DNA from 2 places in the Tepidibacter aestuarii genome. Region 1 is predicted to be linked to the other one. Evidence: a T-box and tRNA genes for the amino acid it is inferred to sense, from the RefSeq annotation. Region 1 holds a T-box; the other holds one or more tRNA genes.

Region 1 (8,963 bases):
TTGGAATCTCTTCTTTTAAATAAGCTTTATGAGCTTCTTTTAAAGCTTCTTTCATGTAAAAAGAATCTTTCATACTTCCTCCTAAGCTTATATTATACCTATAGGACTTAAATTTAACATCTTGTTTTATTGAAGTTGACAATTAATATAATATCATACTCATTGTAATTTTTCAACTTTTATTATCTTACTATTAATGTATATTATGTAATTTTATATATTTTATTCATAGTATAGGATTTGATATTCAAACCCTATACTATTTAAATTTTACTATTTAGTTATTTTTTCTACTCCACCCATATATCCTCTTAAAACTTCTGGTACTACTACTGAACCATCAGCTTGTTGATAGTTTTCAAGTACTGCTGCAAGAGCTCTTCCTATTGCAACTCCTGATCCATTAAGCGTATGAACATATTCTGCTTTAGCTTTTTTATCTCTTTTAAATCTCATTCCAGCTCTTCTAGCTTGGAAGTCTTCAAAGTTTGAGCAAGAAGATATCTCTACGTATCTATTATAACTTGGCATCCAAACTTCTATATCGTATTTAAATGCAGCTGTAAATCCTAAATCTCCTGTACATATCTTAACTACTCTGTAAGGAAGTCCTAATAATTGAAGAACTTTTTCTGCATCATTTGTAAGCTTCTCAAGTGTTTCATAAGAATCTTCAGGTTTTACAAAATGAACTAATTCAACTTTATTAAATTGATGTTGTCTTACAAGACCTCTTGTGTCTCTTCCTGCAGATCCTGCTTCTGATCTAAAGCATGGTGTATAAGCACAGTATTGTATAGGAAGAGTTTCTCCATCTATTATTTGATTTCTATGAATGTTTGTAACTGGTACTTCTGCTGTTGGAATTAAGAAATATTCTTTTCCTTCTAATTTAAACATATCTTCTTCAAACTTTGGAAGTTGACCTGTTCCAACAAAGCTATCTCTGTTAGCCATGAAAGGAGGTAATACTTCACTGTATCCAGCTTCTGTGTGAGTATCTAAGAAGAAGTTTATTAAAGATCTTTCAAGTCTAGCTCCTAAGTTTTTATATAATGTAAATCTTGATCCTGTTATTTTTGATGCAGTTTCAAAATCTAATATTTCAAGATCTGTTCCTATATCCCAGTGAGCTTTTGATTCAAAATCAAATTTCGTTGGTTCTCCCCATTTTCTGATCTCTACATTGTCGTCATCTGTTGTTCCTTGTGGAACATTTGGATTAGGCACATTAGGTATTCTCATTAAGTTATATTCTATTCTACCTTCTACTTCTTTAACTTTTTCATCTAGAACTTTTATTTCATCAGAAAGTTCTTTTAATTTGGCCATTATTTCAGTAGTATCTTTTCCTTCTTTTTTAAGCTTAGGAATTTCTTTTGATGCTACGTTTTGCTCGTTCTTCATCTTTTCAACTTCTTGTAAAATTTCTTTTCTTTGATCGTCTAATTCTAATACTAAGTCTAAATCAAAATCCTTTTCTCCACGTCTTGCCATAGCTTTTTTTATACCGTCTAAATCATTTCTTATTCTTTTTATATCTAACATTATTGTTCCTCCTTATATTTTAGTTTTATTTTTTATAAAAAATTCTTTACTTTAAAGACTTGAGTTGTAAACTTTTTTGAAATTCGTCTAGTTCTAAACACTGACTCATATCTCGTGTTGACAAAATATTATGTCCAAATTGGAAGTTATATAATTTTTTGTATATAAAAAAGCCCCCGTCCCTATAAAGGGACGAAAGCTTATATCTTCCGCGTTGCCACCCTGATTGGTTATTAAAAACCCTCTCAATGTCTTTAACGACGACCACCGTTCAAACCTACTTTATTTCAGCTTGACAGCTCCAGAATGGATTCAAAAGTAACTGACATGAGTTCTCACCAACCACTCACTCTCTGATGACAATTATCTTTTTACTAGTTTCTTTCACAGCTTTTTAAAATTATTATAAACTATTTGTTGTTTATTATACGCACTTTATCAAATTATTTCAAGTATAATTTGATATTTTTTCAAAAAATTTTAGAATAATCTACCTCAATTATCTAAATTTATTAAGAGATTCCATCCTTTTTAATAATTCTCACAATGCATCTCAAAGTATCCCTGTCCTACCTTACAAACTGGACATAGATTAGGTGCTGAGTCTCCTTCATGTATATATCCGCATACTCTGCACTTCCATAATGTCGTTTCTTTCTTTTCAAATACCTCATTATTTTTAACATTATCAGCAAGCTTTAAATATCTTTCTTCATGTTTTTTTTCAACTTTAGCTATCATGTTGAATGAAGCTGCAATGCTTGTAAAGCCCTCTTCCTTTGCTGTTTGCGCAAAATGTGGATACAACTTATCCCATTCTTCATTCTCTCCCATGGCAGCATATTTAAGATTTTCCAAAGTCGTATCTTTCCCAATAGGATATGTAGCAGCAACATCTACAGGTGCTGGGAACTCTTCTCCCTCTAATCCTTCTTTTATATGGTCAAAGAATATTTCTGCATGTATTTTTTCATTATCTGCAGTTTCTAAAAATAATTCAGCTATTTGATCATATCCTTCTTCACTTGCTATTTCAGCATAAAATGTGTATCTATTTCTAGCTTGAGATTCTCCAACAAAAGCCTTCATTAAATTTTCTAATGTTTTAGTTCCTTTTAACTTCATAAAAAATGCCTCCTCTTAATTTAAACTTCTATACAAAATTAAGTGTAGGCATTTTTTATATCTTTTATTCCATTTTATGGTTTATTTTTTCTACATTTAGTTGTTTATGATATACGACACTTTGAGGATACGGTATTTCTATTCCGTGTTTATCAAATTCATACTTTATCTTTTCCATTAAATAATAATACTCATCCCAATAATCAGATGTTTTAACCCAAGGTCTTGCAGCTATATTAATAGAGCTATCTGCAAGTTCTTGAACTCCTATTATAGGCTCTGGATCTTTTAGAACTTTATCATCTTCATCAAATACTTTTTTAATAATATTTTTTGCTGTTCTTATATCACTATCATAAGATATTCCAAATATAAAATCTATTCTTCTTCTATCTTGTAGTGTAAAGTTAGTTATATTATCTGATGTTAATTTAGAATTTGGGACTATTATAGTTTTATTATCAGGAGTTTTTAATATAGTGTTAAATATTTGAATCTCCTCAACACTTCCTTCTGTAGATGCTCCTTGTATATAATCACCTGTTCTAAATGGCTTAAATATAAGTATCAGTATACCAGATGCGAAATTTGATAATGTACCTTGGAATGCAAGCCCAACAGCAAATCCTGATGCCCCTAGAACAGCTACAAATGAAGTTGTAGACATTCCTAAGTTATTAAGTGCTGATACACTAACAAATACTACACACAGTACGTATACAAGCTGTGATACAAATGATATCAATGATTTATCTACATTAGATTTTGTTAAAAATCTTTTAGTTATATTTTTTACTTTTTTTGAAAAGAACATCCCAATTACTACTATAAGTATTGATCCTAAAATATTCATTCCATATTTAGCTATATCTACTTGAGCGTCTTGTAATATATTAACGGTCCTGTCTAGTAATGTCATATTTAATCTCCTTAAATTTTATTGATTCGCTAGCTTATTTAGTATATCTCCAAGTTCATTTAGATGTCTTCCATAAGCTTCAAAATCTCCATCTTTTAAACTACTTCCAGCTTTATTGTATAAATCATTAGCCTTCTTAATTAACTGATCTTTATCTAGATCCACATCAGACTCATCTGTTGTTTCATCTATTATAACATTTTGATTGTCTGATTTGAACATGGTATTTAATGCCTGTTCTAGAGTATCTTTCATAACAACCTTATCTTTATAGGCTACGAATATTTTTTCTACTGCCGGTATACTGTTTTGTGCATCTGATTTAATATATAAAGGCTCAACATACAGTATAGAGTTTTCAATAGGGATAGTAAGCAGCGTTCCTCTTATAACAGTAGAACCACCTGTATTCCATTGAGTTAAATCCTTAGATATTTCAGGATCTTTATCTATTTTTGCCTCTATCTGCTCTGGTCCTAATATATTTTTATCCTTAGGGAATTTATATACTATAAGCTGACCATATTTGTCCTCATCATTCCTTGCTACAAATAATGCGGTCATATTTTGTTTGCTCTGTGGAGTATATGGTATAGTAAGTAAAAACTCCGCCTCATCCTCATTAGGCAATCTGAAAGTTATATAGTTTGATTCTATATCTAAAGATTCACCTTCTTCTTGACTTTGAGTATTTTTAGATTTCTTAGCTACTTCCCACTTATCTTCCTTGTTATAAAACACCTCAGTATCTTTCATATGATAAGTCTCATATATCTTAGCTTGTATATCAAATATAGTTTGAGGATATCTTATATGGCTCTTAATACCTTCTGGCATATCATCCATAGATTTAAATAAATCTGGGAATATCTTAGCATAAGTATTTATCATAGGATCGTTTTTATCCGCTATATAAAAATCTGTAGTTCCATCATAAGCATCTATAACAACTTTAAATGAGTTTCTTATATAATTTATCCCGTTATTTGAGTATGGTTGAGAATATGGATATTTAGATGTATAAGTATACCCATCTATCATCCAGTACATCTTTCCTTCAGATACCACTAGATATGGATCATCATCAAATGATAAAAACGGAGCTATTTTTTGAACTCTTTTTTCTATATTTCTATTTAGTATTATCTTACTGTTAGAGTCTATACTTCCAGCAACTAAGAATTTTAAGCTTCCTTGATCTATACTGTATAATATTCTATTAAATAGAGTAAGATTTATACCTGCTTTTCCTCCATATTCAGAAAAAGCATTAGTTTCTCCTTTAGGATAATCAAATTCCTTTTCTGATGTATTTGTAACTATATAATCATTAGTAAGCTCTCCAAAGTATATCTCTGGTCTTTCAACATTTAATCCTTCGACTAAAGACACAGGAGGTATATCCTTTATAATCATCTTTGGCTCTCCACCAGGTGTTATTTCATTTACTGGCGACATAGTAAGCCCATATCCATGTGTATACTTTATGTGTTTATTAAGCCATGTTTGTGCTTGTTCATCTAATCTATTTTGATCTATCTCTCTAGCAGACAGAAATACTTGATTTAACTTACCGTCGATCATATATCTATCTATATCTACATCCTTAAAATTATAATAAGGTCTTAATGTTTGAATCTGGTTATAAGTCTCATTAGTAGGTCTATAATCATTTATACTTATATTTCGTATAGTCTGATCATTTTTTAATATATCTTCTATACTTATATTTTGTTCAGCTAAGAAATTTTCTTCTTTTACTTCGTTTAGATTGTATGCATTCTTAGTATAATCTATATTGTACTCTAAGAATTTCTTTTCTTTTGCTATCTCATTTGGAGATACTACGAAGTTTTGAACTCCAGTTTGTACTACAGAAGAACCTATACTTATAACGATTAGTATTATAGGACCTATAAGCAGTGTTCTTAGTCTTCTTTTCTTATAAGCTATTACAACAAATACCGCTGATACTAATGCTACTATAGCAGATACTCTGTACATCCATAGGTTTATATTAATATCAGTATAACTTGCACCATACGCTACTCCTCTTGGAGAATAAAGAAGTTCAAATGATGCTAAATAGCTCTTAATAGCTATTATTATAAAGAACGCAACCCCTATAACTGCTATTTGATTTAATGCAAGATTTACAACATTTTTTAATGTATCTCCTATATTAGACATATCATGTAAATTTCTAACATTGTCATCAAACTTATTTCCTTTCTTGAATGATGCTAACATTAGATAATATGCAATAGTTATTATAAACAAAAATACTAATAATCCTACTATTATGTTTAATATTTGATTTACTAAAGGCAACTTAAATACATAAAACGAAATATCATTATTGAATATAGGATCCTTTATATTGAATGATGTAGAATTTGTAAATTGAAGTATTTCCATCCATAAACTTGATGATATTCTCAAGCTGAAAAGTAAAGATATAATAATTGTTCCTAAGAAAGTTATAATCTTTATAGGCTTTTCCTCTTCTTTAGAAGTTACTACATTCATATGCAGATAATAACTTTTCTTTATTCCAATTAAATATATATATATTAGTACTCCTAGTATTAAAAATATAGGAACTGCTATATATAATTTTGAAAATATTTGCTTTATAAAAGTAGATGTATATCCTACTTCTTTAAACCAATTGTAATCGGATAGAAAAGTAATTATTTGAGAAAAAAATCCAACTACTGTAACTATCACTAATACAAGTAATGCTGTAAGTACATTTTTAGATTTACTCACATGTATCCCCCTTCCAAATTTTAAATTTATTACTCATGTTAAATATTTCATATATTAAATTTTATTACTAGTATACCAAAAAATATATTTATTATATACTCGATTTTAATATATAATAAATATATTTTTCGACTTATACGATTTTATACATGTTCTTATTAGATGAATTGAGTTTGAATTTATCAGAAAAAATAAAATTATCATACGTGAAAATCACAATTTGTAATTTACTGGGAAATTTTAAAATGCTAAGAATTATTTTTTAATTCTTCAAACATCCTTAATGACTAGAAAGAAGTTTAATTTCATAATTTATATCAGATGTTGATTTACGTATATCATCAAGTACACCATGTTCATAAGCAAATCATAAGCCATGGCATCACTATACATTGTTTTTTTACCTATTATATCTGATAATGATTTAAAATCTGACTCAGGTATATTTAGTTGATTCATAAGCCTTACATATTGAAGAGCACTTTCTGGTAATGCTTCTCCTTTTTGAATTGAAGGATTAGATTTATTTTGTATACATAGAAATCACCTATTTTATACTTATAACTTCATTATATATAGTTTTAAATGATTCTTCATTATCCAATATATCTTCAATTTCTTTTTTATTAAATAATGTATATGATTCTTTTAGATGGTATCTACAATAACCATTCTTTCCATATTTATTAAGTAAATGATCATAAATATCTTCATATATCTTATTATCGTTTTTTAATATTTCACAAGTATAATTCTTATGTGCATAATGATATGATCTTTCTATCATTATCTCAATAGGGTCTGTTCCATCAGCATCACTTACTATACAGCTATATACTGAAGAAGGTGTTTCTTTTGAAGATGTTCTGTGCTCCCTGCAACCTACAGCAATTATATTAATCTCTTCATCACTAAAAAATGTTTTAAGTTTATCATCATTTCTTACAAATATTTCAGATTCTATATGATGGTTCTTTCTATCACCTGAAGCTAATCCAACATCATGATATGCTGCTATAGCATATACTAAATTTTCATCTATATTATTAAAAAAGCTTGAAAGCTTAATAGATTTTTCTATAACATCTCTTGCATGATCAATAGTATGAGCATCATCAAGATTATAATATAGTGGTAAGATATTTTCTTCAATATAATTTTTAAGTTCTTTATTTATCATAAATTCCTCCTAAAAAAATATTATTCATTACAATACATTTGTATTTCTATATAAAAATCTCTAATTATTACAATAACAAATATAATTATAACAGTATTTAATTAAGAGTATATAATTTTTGATCTTCTAAAATAATAATTTCAACACAAAAAAGCTAATCCTTAAATTTATTTTAAGAACTAGCTTTTTTATGTTGATCTGTTATGTGAACTATTCATTCTTTGGTGGACTCACTCCTTTGTTTTTAATATTCTTTAATTATTTTTAATTTTATATATTTTTCTTCAATCACCCCTTCTATAAATCTTAATTTCCTTATATTTCAATCTATTTTCTTTGGTGGTATCATCTCCTGTTCTTTATGTATTTGTTAATAATATTATATCATAAATTTCATAGATTTCAATGGTTTTTTTAGAATTTTCTGAAAATTATTTTTTAGTTATCTATTGTTTATTTATTTGAAATATATTTTTCGTTAAATGCACCTAAAATACCTGCAAGTACTGCTCCAAATGCATTAAATATTAAATCCAAATTAGTATCTAATAAGCCATGCTGATTTTTAGTATTCATTATAATATCTAAAATAAATTCTCCACTTTCTAAAAAAGCTCCACCGGTAACACCTATAGACATTAAAATAATAAAAATGAATATTTTAGATTCAGAAAAAAATTTAATGCTTAAATCAAGCATTGAATAAAATAAAAGTGAAAATGCAAATGTTCCAAATATATGTAGCGCTTTATCAAACCAAATAGAGTTTTGATATAGATTGAAATATTGACCTACTACATTATGTAGTATATACGCTATAATAACCAATGCCTTTATATAACTTTTTATCATCTTTTTATTTTTATTTTCGAAATAAATAATGAACAAGTAGCTAACATATATCATTATTGAATTATAAATAAAATTATATTCTTTTTTAATTAAGAACCCAATCACTACTAAAATCATAATTATTGAAAAAGAAATAGTTAAAAATCTTGAACTTCTATCTTTTTTAATCATAAACAAAATACACCTTTCAAATTTTATTATTAATTTTATCTTTTGTTTTTTTTTGATATTCATTCTTAAAATATAGAAATTTTTTATAAATTTTATATTTATTTTTAAATATAGTTATACAAACGCAAAAAAATCAACTTCAAAATAAACTACCTTAAAGTTGATTTTTAAGAAAAAATTTTTCTAAGTTATTATTCAATATCTCTTATTATAAAATAAAAAGAATAATAAATTTTATTTAATTTGTAAGCTTCATATCTCCATCCTTTATATACCCTTTTTTTCTCATAAACTCAGATATAATAAGAGTAATAATAACAGGAAGTACAAAGTGAAGAATTATTATACTAGTCATAGCTGAGTTTCCCATAACAGCTACAGTTGATATTTGACCAA
Region 2 (8,963 bases), 1.6 Mb from region 1:
TTTAATTTTATAGTATTTTTGATTATATTAGTGATCTCATAAATTACAAGAGCATAAAAGGGTTCTTTTTTATATTCAAAGATAAATATAAATATGTTTTCATAATGCACTCTTTTCAGGGTGTCTTTTTTATGTAACGTGTTAGAGTCTGCAGAATATGGGGCGTTGTGATATGCCCATCCTAATTATAAGCATTAGATGAATAGTAATTTAAAGATGTTTAATAATAAATAGCTTGGAGAACTTAGAGTAATTAAAAATTGAGGTAAAGAATTATTTGGTACAACTGATATAGATAAAAATGAAGAAGTGGGAGCTAGATTAGTATCATATGGAAATACAATACAGTTTCATATAACTGATATAGGTTATCAAGATCCATATTTAATATATTTTTACGGAGAACTAGAGGATGGATCACCTATACAGTTAGTTCAACATGTTAATCAAATTAGCTTTGTGTTAATTTCAATGAAAAGAAAAAATCCAGAACAGCCTAAAAAGCTAATTGGCTTTATAGGTAAATAAAAAATAATTAATTATCCAGAGCCATAGGCTCTTTTTTATTGCAAGAAAACAATTCAAACACCAATTAGACTGATGTTTATATTAGAAATACACTTTTAATATATTCATTAAACTTCACATGATGCACTTTATTAAGTAGTTTTTTAAAATTATAATTGTTCTCTAAATATAATTTCAAAGTTAATGAATTAATATCTTAAACAAGTCAATAATCCTATATTATGATGATTATAGGAGGTATTTTTATGGGAGAAAGAAATATAGCAACAGATTATATAATGTTTAATGGAATATCTAAAATGATAGAGCATATTAATAATATAGATGGAGAACAGTTAAATCAATTAGAGAGTTTAGAAAATTATTATACAAAAAACTATGGACATCGAGGAGAGTGCTTATTAAGAAAACTAAGCATGATAAGGAATGATCTATATTAAGTAGAACTAGAGTTACTACTTTATTATTTTAATTATTTTCTTCTGAAATATTTTCAATCTCATTATTACCTAAAATACATCCTTTTTTTAATTGGATATGTTTGATTAATAATAGATAGAATTTTAAAAAATACATGTGTAAATAAAAATACACTATTCACAATGTGAGTAGTGTATTTTTGATGTTGATATAAAGATTCTCTGCACAGAAAATATTTATATCATAAAGCACATAATTAGACGCGAAACCTCGAAAGCCTTTAAATTATTTTTAGATTTCACAAAGAATTAACAAAAGCATATTAATTTTAAAATTAAACTAAGTTTTCTACATTAATCTTATAATAATCGATACTTACTCTATAAGTTTCGTTTTCTCAACTACTGTAAGTACTTTTTCCAGTTTCTAAAATTGTAGCAGTTTTTTTGCAGAGATATTTTTTTCTATCTTTTAAATTTTGAAGATAGTCGGTTATCAAAAATTTAAGTATCAATTGGAAAATATATAATCTAAATCTAAAGACTCATAGATTGATTTCAAGCTTTTTTTAGATTAAACTTGTGCTCTATTGAGTCAAAATAGAAATTAAGACTCCCACCAAAACTGATCTGAACTGGTGGAAGTAGAGAGAAAGAAATCATGAAGTTTATGGGGGCGTGTAACTTCTTCTAAGATTAAGGTTTTAAGGAATTACCTTATCTAAATCATTGACAAAAATTTAAAATATATAAACAAGAGTAGGTGAAAAAAATGAGTTTAAATAAGGTTTTAAAGCGATATGGCAAAATTAGAAATCAATAAAAAATGCAGGGTTAATTACCCTGCAAAAGTTAGATATACACCGACACCAGAAATAAAGCAACCTATAGCCATGTAGAATACAGACGCTATTTTATCTCCAACTATTTTTCTCATAACTTTAGCTTTCCTGTTTTCCCAAAAAAAAGCAGGTTTTTTAACAGTAGCTATAATTGTGTATAAACCAATTAATATAAATAGCACAGACATTTTTGGATACCTCCTTATATTTTAACAACATTAGCAATTTTAACATTTACATACATATTATTACAATGGTTCCTAAGAACTAAGAAGTAAGTAGATGTTAAGTATATGAATATTTAGAATGCTATTTTGTGTTTATAAAAACACAGGATTGAAATCAGATTCTCGCTCACTCAAAAAATAAAATGATAGAATAGCATAGAGGTGAGAAAATGGAAAATAAGATAATTAGTAAAATTAAGAAATTATTTGCTTTAAGTGAAAGTTCGAATGAGAATGAAGCGAAAGTAGCACTAATTAAAGCGCAAGAGCTTTTGGCAAAGCATAAGCTTTCAATTAAAGAAATTAAGGAATATCAAGATACAAAAACAAATGTAATAGAGAATAAGACGAATGTAAGTTTTACTAAAGCAAAATGGAAAGGCAGATTAGCTTACGTTATAGCAGAAAACTTTGGATGCTATAGTTACTTTAAAACAAGGAGAAATAATACAGTTGCTTTTATGGGAAAAGATGAAGATGTAACAGTATGTACTATTGTTTTAGAGTATGCTATTGATTGCATAAATAATACTGTTAAAAAATTAAAGTATCAATATTATAAAAAATATAATACAACTAAAGGATTAGAAAATGATTATGCTCTAGGATTCATAGCAGGATTAGAAAATGCATTTGAAAAGCAAAAAATATCTAATCAACAATGGAATCTAGTATTAGTTAAAGACCCAGCTGTAATTGATAGATATAACGATATGAAATTTAAGGGAAGCGTGAATACAAGTACAAAATTTAAAGGATTTAACCAAGTTTATGAACAAGGTGTTGAGGATGGAGAAAAATTCAGTGTAACTGATAAAATTGCAGAGGTAGAAGAAAAAATACTTATAGGTTTATAGTAACTCCTATTGCATTATTTATGCTCAATTTATCCTATTTAATGCACGAAAATATTAAGGATTTAGGGGAATGGACGGCTGCAATATGGAGATATTATTCTTTTCCTTTTGAGGTGATTATACCTATTGTTATATGGATTTTCATTGAAATAAAAAACAAGCGAATAAAAACGTAATTATATTAAATAGTAATTTAAATAGAAAGAGGTGAGAGGTTGATACAAGCACAGAAATATAAGTATATATACTTTTATAACAACGAGATAATATAAGTAAAAAGCAGCATGAGTCCGATTGAATATTGAAATCATGTTGCTTAGGGGTTTGTTTTTACTGTCTACTTGACAGGGATATTTTTATGGTAGCTACCTCTTTTTTTATGCAATAAATTTCATTTTTATATAGAAATATCATCTTCAACTTTAATAATCATGACATTATTATTAATGTATATATTTATAATTTCTATCTTGTACTTTTTTCTTAATTCTTCAGCTAATTTATCTTCTAACTCTCTTATAGTTTTACATCCGTACTTAATTAAAGTTTCTTTCAAATTGTATTTTTTATAAAATAGTATTTTTCCCATTTTAAACCCTCCTTATAAATGTAAAAATAAATATAAAAATAAATATATGAACTATCAATATAAAATAGAACACATTTTAATTTCCAATAGATTTTGCATTTAAAATATTTTGACTTAATATCTTTTGGGCTTCTTTGCTTCCTATTATCAATTCAATTAAAACAATCCAGTATTAAATTGTAAAATAAAAAAGCATAGAATGATCTATACTTAGTTATCTTAATGAACTAATAATTCTAATTGCTCATATTCATTTATAAGTTTACGATCTACTTCCCTTACTTTTTAAGATTATCATCTATAGCATTTCCCAAAACTTAAACATATTTATTAGCCCTTGTTTCACATTCTGAACCTTCACTAATTAACAAAATTTCAAAAGTTAAAACAGTATGTTTATAATTTTTATTTTATATTGGATATATCCAAAAAAATGATCCAAAAATTAACACAACTACACTGATTATTCCTACTTTTTTTTATCACATCTACATTATATTATATAGATATGTAATGTGTGATTCCTTTATATTCTATTGTTGTTTCATTTACAGTTACATTAATATCAAACTAACATAAATCAGATTGAGACAAGCACTTTAATAAGCTTTCTTTGTTTATACAACTTTAATCATTTGCTTAAGTTTAAAATAAATATTATTAAATTTTGAATAGGTTTATGAGAAAAAATTGTAGCTTTCAGTAAGTATAAAATGAGTATACAATTGAAAGGTAGTGATACGAAATATAAATAGTAGGTATTTTAAAATTCTGAATAAAAACTATTAAAAAGTATGAAAAAAATGTTGACTCATGGAGAAAAACCTAGTAATATATATACTTGTGAGTAGCTAAATAAGACCTATTAGATTAGTCGGTAGAGCCCCTAATTCTTAATCAGGGTGTTCTGAGTTTTAGTATAGGATGGGTCAACAAATGTGGAGGGGTGTCCGAGTGGCTTAAGGAGCTGGTCTTGAAAACCAGTGACTCCGAAAGGGGCCGTGGGTTCAAATCCCACCTCCTCCGCCAATAATTGGGCTCATAGCTCAGCTGGGAGAGCACCTGCCTTACAAGCAGGGGGTCACAGGTTCGAGCCCTGTTGAGCCCACCAATTATGACCTGGTAGTTGAGTTGATTAGAATGCCAGCCTGTCACGCTGGAGGTAGAGGGTTCGATTCTTATCACCAGTTCGAAATAATCTTGGCCCCTTGGTCAAGCGGTTAAGACACCGCCCTTTCACGGCGGTAACAGGGGTTCGATTCCCCTAGGGGTCACCAATGCCAAGGATACATTAAATAAAACCTCAAGAATTATATTCTTGAGGTTTTTGTTTTTAAAATCAATACTGATGAAGTTCGTGTAAAATTTCTTTACTGGTTTAGATTTGTGTTCTATTATATAGATTATCATTTATGTTGTTCATCTCAATTTCTTTTTAGTAAAGAAAACATAATTGAATCTTGATAGTTATCTCTAAAATAAGCATATCAACTGACGTATTTTTGTTGCTATATAATATAATATTTTCTTGTGAAATTTCAAAAATTTCTCTATTTCTAAAAATACATTCTATTATTTTATTATTGTGCTATATTATATACTTAAGCAAGATTAAGATTTAAAATTATATAACGGTCTAATAACATCTATAATATTTATAGTGTCTTTTGTGTTTTCTACTATTTCTTCGATAGGCTTATAGGCCATAGGTGCTTCATCTATAGTAGATTCTCTAACCGATGTAGTCCACACATCTTTCATAGACTCTTTGTATTCATTTATATTGAGCAATTGTTTAGCTTTACTTCGGCTCATTAATCTTCCAGCTCCATGAGGTGCAGATTCGTTCCAATCTTCATTTCCTTTTCCTGTTGCAATAATAGACCCATCTCTCATATTTATAGGAATAATTACTTTTTCATTTTTTTTAGCTGAAATGGCTCCTTTTCTAAGAATCATATTTTCTAAGTCAATGTAATTATGAATAGTTTGGAACTTGCTTAATTTTTCATATTGTAAATTTAAACATTCTTCTATAATTCTTTTTGCCATTAGTTCTCGGTTTAGATTAGCATATTGTTGTACAATTTTCATGTCATGTAAATAATCATTCATTAATTTTCCTTTTAAATAACATAGATCTTTAGGAATTTCACTTTCTTTGATATATTCTTTTTGTAATTGTTTTAAAGCATTTTGAATTTCTTTACGTTTACCTTGTTTTTTATAATTATTAATTAATTTAGATTTTTCATCTTCATATTTCTCATTTAATCCATTGTGATAATCATATGCTTTGTTTTGATAATATGTTGCCACTTGTTTTCCTAAATTTCTACTTCCACTATGAACCACTAGATATTTTACATCGTTTTTATCAACATTAAGCTCTATAAAATGATTTCCAGATCCAAGGCTTCCTAAAGCTCTGTTAAATTCTTTTGCTGATTTTGGCAGATCTCTAAAGCAAATTAGATTAGATATACTATTTTTAAAATCTGTTTGTGCATGTTGATTAATAGCATATCCAAAAGGGATGTTTGTTCTAATAAATTCATCTAGTTTAGAAAACTCTAAATGAATATTTCCCAACTCTACACAGATCATGCCACAACCAATATCTACACCAACAAGATTTGGAACAATTTTATCTTGTATAGTCATTGTCGTTCCTATTGTACATCCTTTTCCTGCATGAGTATCTGGCATTATTCTTACTCTACTACCATCTATAAATTCTTGATTTAGCAAGTCAGTTATTTGATTAATGGTTTCTTGTTCAATAGTATCTATAAAAATCTTTGCAGTATTGTATTTCCCTTTGATTTCTATCATGAACTTTCATTCCTTTCAACAAATAAAATTTTTTATATACCGATAAGATTATTTTAATATATATTTATGAATTGTTATATAGATATCACGTATTATTCTATTGAGTGAATTTTTTATTACAAGGTTATATTGGTTATTAACTGTAAAAAAAATACAATTGAATAAAGTGTTTAGAAATATAGATATATGAATATAATTAAAGAATTAAAAAGGGTTTAACAAAAGGAAAATATTTTAGGAATAAGTAATTTCTATATTTCCAGGGGAAAAATAAAGATAACAACAACTATCATGGAAAAGTTAAATCAAAAAATGGAATAGTAGTTGATCATATTGAAGTATTAGATGTGCAATGTAAAAATAAGAACAGACTATAATTAGGAATATTTAGAAAATTAAGAAAAAATAAATATTTCTCAGGAAATAATAGAGAATAGAAACTTTAATATACTATATCTTGGGAAAATATTTTCGCGAGATATAATATATTTTGTGCAACTTAGAAAGAAACTATATATAAGAATTGGAAGGATAAACATATTAGAAAAGAAGATCCTGGAAATTTAGAATAAGATAGATAGAATAGATAAGAAATTAGATGTTCTTATGAGGATGAAAGAAGAATAATTAAGTTGAATAGGTAGTCTACAATGGTGGTGGATTAATTACCACAGTTCTTAGCGAGCAATGGCAATATAATATCGTAGAAAAATGAGTTAATCTAACATAATTAGCTATTGAAAAGGTTGTAAGGTTGTTATATTCTGTCTATTAAAATAAAAGAATTGTCTAATTTAATCTTAGTAAAAAAGAAAAATATATCTTTATGTAGAAATATGCATTGAGAAGGGATGAAATTAAATAATTTAGGCTCTAATGAACTGACTCAAAAAAATTATACAAAATAGCTCTTGAGGACTGAAGACTATATTGAACAGAGATCATTCCTTTTAACTCTAATCATTTTCTAAATATAATTTAAAGTTAAATGAATTAATAATTTGAGCAAGTCAATACTTATATATACAACAAATATAGGAGGTACTTTTATGAAAAATATAAATAAAGAAGTAGATTTTTCAATATTTAGTGGAGTTTCTAACCTAATAAATAATATTGATACTTTAGATGAGGATGAACTAGAGTATTTAGAACAAATGGTAGATCATTATATAAAAAACCATGAAACACAAGGGGAGTGTTTGTTGGAAACTTTGAGTATGATAAAAGAAAATAGACATAATTATAAAAATATAAATTGTATAGAACCTAGTAATAATCAAAAAAATTAAAGTGGTAAAAATAACAACATATGAAATAGAATAATTCAGCTAAAACTACATAAAATTATAGTAGCTAATTTAAACTCGATATTTTATTTTACATTAAAAAAGTAACTCTTAAGTGAGTTGCTTTTTTGATTTTTTGAACTAAAAGCAATTGAGTTGTTTTTATACATAAATATTATATGAAAAAATAATAGTATTAATGTTTTATGCTATAATAAATAAAATGTTATGTAGAAGTATTTAAAAATAAGGGGGAAGGTTTATGAAAGCTAATATTAATAATAATGAAAATAATATTAAAGTAATAGAAAGAATGAATAATGAAAATGTGTCTATTGAAATTTTAGAATTTGAAGAATTAAGAGGTGGAAGTAATGTATCAAGTTCAATAATGCTATCTTTTATGAAAGATTCAAATATTAAACTTAGACAAGTGAAAATAACATTAAATAATACTCAAATTAGATTAGAAGCAGGAGCTTTAAGTTACTTAAAAGGTAATATAGAAATGAATAATAAAATTGGAGGAATTATGGGGCTTGGTAAAAAGTTCTTAAAAGGAAGTGTTACAGGAGAAACAACATTTAAGCCAAAATATTCAGGAACAGGAGAAATTTATTTAGAGCCTAGTTTCGGTCATTATGTGATTATAGAGCTTGAAAATGAAGAGGTTATTGTTGATGATGGAGTATTTTATGCTTGTGAAGATAGTGTAGAAGTTGGAGCAGCTATGCAAAAAAATGTATCATCAGCAGTGCTTGGTCAAGAGGGACTTTTTCAAACTAAACTTTGTGGAAGCGGATTTGTAGTTCTTGAAGTCCCTGTGCCTAAAGAGGAAATAATAGAGCATGAATTAAATAATGAAACACTAAAAGTAGATGGAAACTTTGCTATACTCAGAACTGGAAATATTAATTTTACAGTTGAAACATCTTCTAAATCATTAATAGGTTCTGCAACCAGTGGAGAAGGATTATTGAATGTATTTAGAGGAACAGGAAAAGTATGGCTTATACCAACAAAGCATGTTTATAGTAATTTAACTAATTTTGGGCTTTATGGAATGACTAATCCTGGAGGGAAATCAAATACTAAAGCATAGTCTTTTAAACACTATCTGTTTTTTATTGGATATCTTTTATGCAAATTAAGTATAATAAGTTGAACTTTAAATCAAAAAAGGTGATTGATTAAATCACCTTTTTTCAAGTTATCTCAATGTATGTAATTACTTTAAACTTTGCTTTTATTAAAATACTCCCAATTCTTTTTCTTTTGATGTCTTTTCTATTTCTACACATTGAATTGAATCTATGTCTATATATATCTTCTTTTTATTACCATTATCAGATATAACAATACATTCTTCTTCGAATG

Evidence for each region. A T-box is a leader RNA that pairs with one kind of tRNA and senses whether it is charged. The one in region 1 lies ahead of serS (serine--tRNA ligase), so its partner is inferred to be a tRNA-Ser.
Region 2: it encodes a tRNA-Ser, which carries the amino acid that the T-box ahead of serS (serine--tRNA ligase) is inferred to sense. The anticodon was not compared.

What each region holds. Positions count from the first base shown of each region.
Region 1 is NZ_OW235315.1:3,479,691-3,488,653, forward strand. Features, by position in the region: gene M2214_RS17175 (nucleoside deaminase) at 1-73, opposite strand, end outside; gene serS (serine--tRNA ligase) at 274-1,548, opposite strand; T-box leader at 1,734-1,945, opposite strand; gene rbr (rubrerythrin) at 2,080-2,673, opposite strand; gene M2214_RS17190 (mechanosensitive ion channel family protein) at 2,738-3,592, opposite strand; gene M2214_RS17195 (UPF0182 family membrane protein) at 3,611-6,364, opposite strand; gene M2214_RS17200 (hypothetical protein) at 6,677-6,823, opposite strand; gene M2214_RS17205 (HD domain-containing protein) at 6,912-7,544, opposite strand; gene M2214_RS17210 (hypothetical protein) at 7,998-8,567, opposite strand; gene M2214_RS17215 (PTS transporter subunit IIC) at 8,806-8,963, opposite strand, start outside.
Region 2 is NZ_OW235315.1:1,434,299-1,443,261, forward strand. Features, by position in the region: gene M2214_RS07080 (hypothetical protein) at 1-42, shown strand, start outside; gene M2214_RS07085 (DUF6173 family protein) at 292-528, shown strand; gene M2214_RS07090 (hypothetical protein) at 774-968, shown strand; gene M2214_RS07095 (hypothetical protein) at 1,786-1,977, opposite strand; gene M2214_RS07100 (DUF2786 domain-containing protein) at 2,187-2,873, shown strand; gene M2214_RS07105 (hypothetical protein) at 3,271-3,462, opposite strand; tRNA gene M2214_RS07110 (tRNA-Ser) at 4,403-4,491, shown strand; tRNA gene M2214_RS07115 (tRNA-Val) at 4,498-4,573, shown strand; tRNA gene M2214_RS07120 (tRNA-Glu) at 4,665-4,739, shown strand; gene M2214_RS07125 (RtcB family protein) at 5,074-6,297, opposite strand; gene M2214_RS07130 (hypothetical protein) at 7,347-7,589, shown strand; gene M2214_RS07135 (AIM24 family protein) at 7,849-8,688, shown strand; gene M2214_RS07140 (hypothetical protein) at 8,836-8,963, opposite strand, start outside.